Regions from separate parts of the Streptomyces sp. NPDC042259 genome, predicted to be linked through region 1. Evidence: riboswitches for the same ligand, from Rfam matches in the RefSeq annotation. Region 1 holds a riboswitch; the other holds the start of a gene.

Region 1 (3,714 bases):
CCGCCGCAGCCGGTACGCACCGGGCGACCGGGCCGCCCGGGTCTCGGCCAGCGCCCGGGCCCGCTCCGCGTCGCCCCGGGCGACGGCGTCGACGAGGGCTCCGTGGGCGTCCCAGACCTCGACGGGCCGCGGCGGTGCCTCCGGTGCGTAGACCCAGGCGATCTTGAGCCGCAGCTGGGTGAGCAGCGCGGCGAGGCTGGGGCTGCCGGACGCCTGGGCGAGGGTCTCGTCGAACCAGTCGCCGAGGGGGCACAGTTCCGCCGTACTGCCGTCCCTGGCCCGCTCCCGGCCCAGCCTGACCAGTCCGCGCAGCACCTTCAGATGGGCCTCCGTGCGGCGCTGCGCGGCGCGGGCGGCACCGAGCGGCTCCAGCAGGGCGCGGACGTCGAGGAGATCGGCGGCCTCCCGCTCGCTGGGTTCGGCGACACAGGCCCCGGCGTGCCGGCGCGTGGTCACGAACCCCTCCGAGGCGAGGGCCCGCAGGGCTTCCCGCACCGGCACCCGGGAGACGCCGTAACGGCGGGCCAGTAACTCCTCGATGAGCCGGCTGCCGGGCGGATGGACCCCCGAGACGATGTCGTCGCGGATCGCCGCGCACACGGCGTGCGCGGAAATGCGGCCGCCTTCTCGCGCTGTCTCGCCATTGCCGGTCACGTAGGGCCCCGCATCAGTGAACCTCCGCCTTAATCCCCGCGAAACGCGGCCGATTGACGTCTGTTCGGCGACTCTATGGCAATGCCGGGCGATTTCCGATGGGCACCGGTAATCCATGGCTATTTTTTGGCCATTACCCGGCTGCCGTATACCGGCCGATGTCCATCCGCCAACGCCCAAGGCCCCGGCGGGAGCCGGGGCCTTGGGCGGAACGAGGAGTGCGGGGCTGCCGCCCCGGACGCGGGGATCAGACGTTGACGCCGTGCGCGCGCAGGTAGGCGACGGGGTCGATGTCGGAGCCGTAGGTGGCGCCGGTACGGGCCTCGAAGTGCAGGTGCGGGCCGGTGACGTTGCCCGTGTCGCCCGAAAGGCCGATCTGCTGGCCGGCGGTGACCGTCTGGCCCGCGGAGACGCTGAGGGACGACAGGTGGCCGTACTGCGTGTAGGTGCCGTCGTTGTGCTTGATGACGATGTTGTTGCCGTACGCGCCGCCGAAGCCGGCCTCGACGACGGTGCCGGCACCGACGGCCTGCACGACGGTGCCCATGTCGGCGTGGAAGTCGACACCGGTGTGGCTGCCGGAGGACCACAGGCCGCTGGAGGCCTTGTAGGAGGTCGAGACGTAGCTGCCGTCGATCGGGGAGACGTAGGCGTTGAGGCGCTTGCGCTCCTCGTCGCGGGCGACGCGCTCCTTCTCGGCGCGCTCGGCCTCCGCCTTGCGCTTGGCCTCGTCGGCGCGCTGCTTGGCGTCCGCGGCCTTCTGCTTCGCGTCGGCCTCCGCCTTGAGCCGCGCCTCGGCCTCGTAGGCGGCGCTCTGCTGGGTGTCGGCCTGGGCGCCGATCCGGTCGGCGGTCTCGTCACCCATGACGACGGCCTGGGTGAGGCCGGTGTCCTGGACGCGCGGGGCGTCGTCGGTGGCGGCGATCGCCGGAGCGGCGAAGCCCGCGACCACACCGGTGGCGGTGAGCGTGGCGATGCCCGCCACGTTCGCGCCGACGCGGACGGCACGGCTCGGACGACGATGCTTGCCGGTGGCACCTATGAACGCCATGGGTGTGGCCATTCCTTTCCTTCCTTCTCGCCTACCGGGTTAGCTGACGGGTTCGGAGCAGGAAGGTCTCCTACGGCTCCCTCCGGAAAGGGACCCGATTCACCCCAGGGACTGTGGGTCCCCGGCTCCCCTGGCTCGCGCCATTGGGGACTCGGCGATGACTGACCGGTGCCGCGGATGCGGCTCACATCTGACGGGCAGCCGGACTGACGCTAATCCGGGTGTGTTTCGATCGACAAACAGAACGCAGCTTTTGTGTCGTACGCCACACGCCAGACATGCAACCTCTCCTTCAAAACGGACATAAGGGAGGCACGCGAGCCCCGTTGGCCCCGCGTGCCTCCCTTATGCGCTTATCTGCCGACCAGTTGGCCGTCCACCGGCCGCAGTGGCCGCGACAGGCGGGGGCCACCGGGCGCCCCCGGCCGCGAACCGTCGCGACCGGCCCGCGCCCCGACGTGCCGTCAGCCCTGGACGACCTTCACCTCTCCGATGCCCAGCGCCTTGACCGGCTCCAGGATCTCCGCGGCGTCACCCACCAGGACCGTCACGAGGCGGTCGGCCGGGAAGGCGCTCACGACGGCCGCGGTGGCCTCCACGGTGCCCGTCTCGGCGAGGCGCTCGTACAGGCGCGCCTGGAAGTCGTCCGGGAGGTGCTGCTCGACCTGGTCGGCGAGGGTGCCCGCGACGGCCGCCGCCGTCTCGTACTTCAGCGGGGCGACGCCCACGAGGTTCTGCACGGCGACGTCGCGCTCGGCGTCGGTCAGCCCCTCGGCGGCCAGGGTGCGCAGCACGGTCCACAGATCGGCCAGTGCCGGTCCGGTGGACGCGGTGTCCACGGAGCCGCTGATGGCGAGCATCGCGGCACCGGTCCCGTCGGGCGCCGAGCGGAGCACCTGGCCGAAGGAGCGCACGCCGTAGGTGTAGCCCTTCTCCTCGCGCAGGACGCGGTCCAGACGGGAGGTGAGGGTGCCGCCGAGGCAGTACGTGCCGAGCACCTGGGCGGGCCAGACGCGGTCGTGCCGGTCGCCGCCGATGCGGCCGATGAGCAGCTGGGTCTGCACCGCGCCGGGGCGGTCGACGATCACGACGCGGCCGGAGTCGTCCGCGGTGATCGGCGGTACGGGCCGGGCCTCGGCGGTGGAGCCGGTCCACGCGCCGAGGGAGTCGGCCAGCGCCTGGTCGAGGTCGACGCCGGTGAAGTCGCCGACGACCACGGCGGTCGCCGTGGCGGGGCGCACGTGCGCCTCGTAGAAGGCGCGGACGGCGGCGGCGTCGAGGCGCCCGACGGTCTCCTCGGTGCCCTGGCGGGGGCGGGACATCCGGGACTCGGCGGGGAAGAGTTCCTTGGAGAGCGCCATGGCGGCCCGGCGGGCGGGGTTGGCCAGCTCGTGCGGGATCTCGTCCAGCCGGTTGCGGACGAGGCGCTCGACCTCGCCGTCGGGGAACGCGGGGGCGCGCAGGGCGTCGGCGAGCAGGCCGAGCGCCTTGGGCAGCCGGGAGGCCGGGACCTCCAGGGAGACCCGGACCCCGGGGTGGTCGGCGTGCGCGTCGAGGGTGGCCCCGCAGCGCTCCAGCTCGGCCGTGAACTCCTCGGCGGTGTGCTTGTCGGTGCCCTCGGTCAGGGCGCGCGCCATGATCGTGGCGACGCCGTCGAGGCCCTGCGGCTCGGCCTCCAGGGGCGCCGCGAGGTTGATCTCGACGGCGATGATCTGCTGGCCGGGCCGGTGGCAGCGCAGCACGGTGAGGCCGTTGGGCAGCTCACCGCGCTCGGGGGCCGGGAAGGCCCACGGGGTGGCCTCGCCCGGCTGGGGGCGCGGGTGGAAGTCCATCGAAGGGGCTGCCGCGGTCTGGGGGCTGCTCGCGGGTGCGGCGTCGCTCACTGGGCCGTCTCGCTTTCCGTTGCGTTTCCTGCGTTCTCGTCGGCCTCGGGGGCGGTCGGCTCGTACACCAGCACGGCGCGGTTGTCGGGGCGCAGCCGGGCGGCGGCTACCTCGCGCACCTCCTCG
Region 2 (3,714 bases), on a different contig from region 1:
CTTCTTTCCGCTCCAGGTAGAGGCTACTCGTCAAGTGGTCGAGAACCACCACATCCAGATCTGCGATGCGCGGAAATGAGAAGATAACGAAAGGGCCGGTGATGCCGATATGGCTCCCGGCGGAGAACGGAAGAACATGCAGTCGCACATGACGCATGTGCCCGGTGGTCACCAGGTGCCGTAACTGCCCCGCCATCACCTCCCGTCCGCCGACTTCATGACGCAGCACCGCCTCGTCCAGGACCGCGCACAACTCCAGCGGACGCTCGCCCCGCAGCACCGACTGACGGGCCATCCGCACCCGCACCAGCTCCTCGACCCGCTCCGGAGGCGGGTCGAGAAGCGCCGCCCGGGTCACCGCGCGCGCGTAGTCGGGCGTCTGGAGCAGTCCCGGCACCACCGTGGTCTCCAGCGTGCGCAGATGGGAGGCCTCGGACTCCAGGCTGATGAAGTCCAGATAGGCGGGCGGCAGCCGGTCGCGGTAGGCGTACCACCAGCCCCGCCGCGCCCCCGCGCCCTCACCGGGATCCGCCGAACCCGCCCCGCACAGCGCCCCCAGCAGCGCGCGCAGTTCCGGGTCGGTCACCCGGTAGGCGTCCAGCAACAGGGCGACGTCCGAGGGCTTCACGCCACTGCAGCCCGTCTCGATCCTGCTCACCTTCGACTGGTGCCACCCCACCGCACAGGCCGCCTCCCGGCTGGTCAGCGCCGCCAGTTCACGCTGGCGGCGCAGCTCCGCGCCGAGCTTGCGTCGGCGCACCGCGGGTCCGTAGCGCATGGGTATTCCCTTTCGGCCAAGGTGAACACGTCCAGATCCATACGTCAGTGTCAATAGACCACCGCAATGCCCAAATGTGGTTTCTCCCGGCAGAGTTCACCGCTTCGAGCGACAGATATATGCATTTTCCGGTGGATCGCTCACTCTCGGACGCGGACGGTGGCACTCTGTGACGAAGAGCCGTCCGAGACCGCTCCCGACTTCACCGCGTCAGTTCCCTGCGTCACGCGTCGGAGCCCGGCCTCGGTGGAAAGGGACAGCGCCATGGCGGATCACCAGGAAGCAACCGTTACCCTGCCGAGCGCCCCCGCCTCGGTGTCCGACGCGCGTCGCTATGTGGCGCGTGTCCTGGCGGAATGGGGGCTGGCGGACGGCACCGAGGACGCCGACACGGTTCGGCTGATCGTCTCCGAACTCGCCACCAACGCCGTGCAGCACACCCGCGGCCAGTCGCCCACGTTCACCGTGGACGTACGGCTCGACCGCGAGGAGCAGTTGCGCATCGGCGTCACGGACAGTCACCCCCGCTACCCGAGGAGGCTGCCCGCGGCCGTCCAGCAGGACAACGGGCGGGGCATGGTCATCATCCGCTGTCTGACCGCCGAGCGCGGCGGCAGACTCTCGGTCACCCCGACGGCCGACGGCGGCAAGACGGTCTGGATCTGTCTGCCCTGGAGCGTGCCCGTGCGATGACCGCCCGGCGCGGCCGCGGGCCGGGCGGCGGGCCCCCGTGGCCACGCGGCCGAGGGGCCCACCACCCGGCCCGGGGGCGCGCACCGTGCTCGCACGGTGCGCGCGGACAAGGCGGGTTGAGCGGTTCCGGCAGGTCTACCGGCGGGCAGGCGCGCCCTTACCCGTTCCGGTGCGATGCCGGTGCCAACGACCGTGTGCCCGGTCGCGGCCGACGGCCCCGCGTCGCGAACGCGGGGGCGTGGCACCACAGTCGTGTCCGCCGGCGGCGGGTGGGAACACACCCGTTGCCGCGTCGGCGCACAAGGAGAAGAAGGTGGCGGGGCGGCCGTCGCGGCACGCCACCGCCGCACCAGGTCAGTTCACGCGGCCGTAACTGACGCTTCTGGTCCAGATCCGCTCGTGGCGGACGACCGCGCCGGTCTTGGGGGCGTGCAGGATCTTGCCGCTCCCCACATAGATGCCCACGTGGTAGACGCCGCCGGCGGAGTGGAAGAACACCAGGTCCCCGCGTTGCCGGGCGAAGCCGGGCACATGGCGGACGCGGTTGTACTGGGCGGCGGCGGTGCGGGGCAGCGTCTTGCCGACCCGCTTGTAGGAGTACTGGGTCAGTCCCGAGCAGTCGAAGCTGTACGGTCCTGTCGCGCCCCACCGGTAGGGAGCGCCCTGCTTGGATTCCGCGACCCGCAGGGCGAGGGTGGAGAGGTTCGCGGCCTCGGCATCGGGTGAACCGCCGGGCACCAGCACCGAGGCGCCGACGGCTGCGAGGGTGAGGGCCGAGGCGGCCTTGGCCCTGGAGAACTTCGTTGGTCGTTTGTGCGCGGCCATACGCAACCCTTCGTCTGCCGCCTATGAAGGATGACCTGTCGGGTTCGGGCAGGCGAAGATGCCCGGCCGCCGAGGCGGCTTCACCCCAAGGGACGACCAGTGGTGCCGGTCGTCCCGCCGTAATCGGGTCCTCCACTCCTGCCGATGCACTCGTGTCGACCAGTCATCCGGGCGGCGGCAGGATTCGGCGTCCGTCCGGACCGCCCCGCCGCGGTGGCGGGGTCTTGTCGTCGCCTGGATCTTGGCGCAGCCGCGACACGGATTCCGAGAGGATCCGGTGATATGTGAGCCTGGTCACCTCTGGCATGTTCGGGTGGACACCGGACGGTTTGACGGCCATCGCTCAACCCTGTTGAGCCGTTCACCTGCGGCGAGTTGATCTCCGCGATCGTCTCGTACGCGCGCGGCTCGGATCGATCACCGCGTGATGTCTACACCGGGTCCGCCGTATGCGGGAGATCGCGTTGACGTGTCGCCCGGCCGGTCGTTCCGGCGCGCGTCCGGGCTCATCGACCCGGCGTGTTCGGCGGCATGGTGACCCGTGCGGCCCGCCGCTCCCCGTCCAGGACCAGCATCGCCCGAGCGAGTGTTCCCGAGTGCACCTCGCGTTCGCCTCGCTCGTGCATGAGCGTCAACGCGTCACGCAGTCCCGTCGCCGCGACCACGAGAGCCTGCGCCGCCCGTAGCCCGGCGTACGTGTGATGCGCGCGGGCCGGGTTGATCCGGCCCAGGAGATCCAGTACTTCCAGATACCGGTCCACCAACTCGCCCTCGGCGTGGGTCAGGGCGGGCAGGGGAGGCAGCGGGGGCGGCCACATCGCGCTCACCTCGCTCCGAGCGGGGTGCCCGGCCCCTTGCGGCTCGCGGTGAGCCGGTCGATCAGTCCGTAGGCCACCGCCGCCTCGGCGTCGAAGACCGTGTCCCGCTCGATGTCCCGGTCCACCCGCTCCGCGCTCCGCCCCGTGTGCCGCACCAGCATCCGCGCCAGCGTGTCACGCATGCGCGAGATCTCGCCCGCCTGGATCTCCAGATCGGAGGGCTGTCCCTGGACCGGTTCGCTGAGGGACGGCTGCCGGACGAGGACGCGCGCGTTCGGCAGCGCCAGTCGTTTGCCCGGGGTGCCGGCGGCGAGCAGCACGGCGGCGGACGAGGCGGCCTGGCCCAGGCAGATCGTCTCCACGTCGCAGCCGATGTAGCGCATCGTGTCGTAGATGGCGCACATGGCGGAGAAGGAGCCGCCGGGGGAATTGATGTAGAGCGAGATGTCCCCCTCGGGCGCCGCGTGTTCGAGATACATGAACTGTGCGATCACATCGCCGGCACAGGCGTCGTCGATCGGTGTGCCCAGGAAGACGATGCGCTCGGACAGCAGCTTGGAGTACGGGTCCCTCGTATGGGTGCCCGTGCTCGTGCGCTCG

The links. A riboswitch is a leader RNA that binds a small molecule or an ion and turns the genes downstream of it on or off. The one in region 1 is predicted to bind cyclic di-AMP.
Region 2: another riboswitch for cyclic di-AMP. It lies ahead of ACZ6MA_RS22200 (C40 family peptidase); the one in region 1 lies ahead of ACZ6MA_RS11775 (M23 family metallopeptidase).

What each region holds. Positions count from the first base shown of each region.
Region 1 covers NZ_JBVJDW010000003.1:668,048-671,761, forward strand. The annotation lists gene ACZ6MA_RS11770 (GntR family transcriptional regulator) at 1-654, opposite strand, end outside; gene ACZ6MA_RS11775 (M23 family metallopeptidase) at 902-1,705, opposite strand; cyclic di-AMP (ydaO/yuaA leader) riboswitch at 1,719-1,872, opposite strand; gene ACZ6MA_RS11780 (M16 family metallopeptidase) at 2,170-3,537, opposite strand; gene ACZ6MA_RS11785 (M16 family metallopeptidase) at 3,585-3,714, opposite strand, start outside.
Region 2 covers NZ_JBVJDW010000008.1:175,267-178,980, reverse strand. The annotation lists gene ACZ6MA_RS22210 (helix-turn-helix domain-containing protein) at 1-778, opposite strand, end outside; gene ACZ6MA_RS22205 (ATP-binding protein) at 1,043-1,471, shown strand; gene ACZ6MA_RS22200 (C40 family peptidase) at 1,826-2,296, opposite strand; cyclic di-AMP (ydaO/yuaA leader) riboswitch at 2,300-2,496, opposite strand; gene ACZ6MA_RS22195 (hypothetical protein) at 2,803-3,114, opposite strand; gene ACZ6MA_RS22190 (ATP-dependent Clp protease proteolytic subunit) at 3,120-3,714, opposite strand, start outside.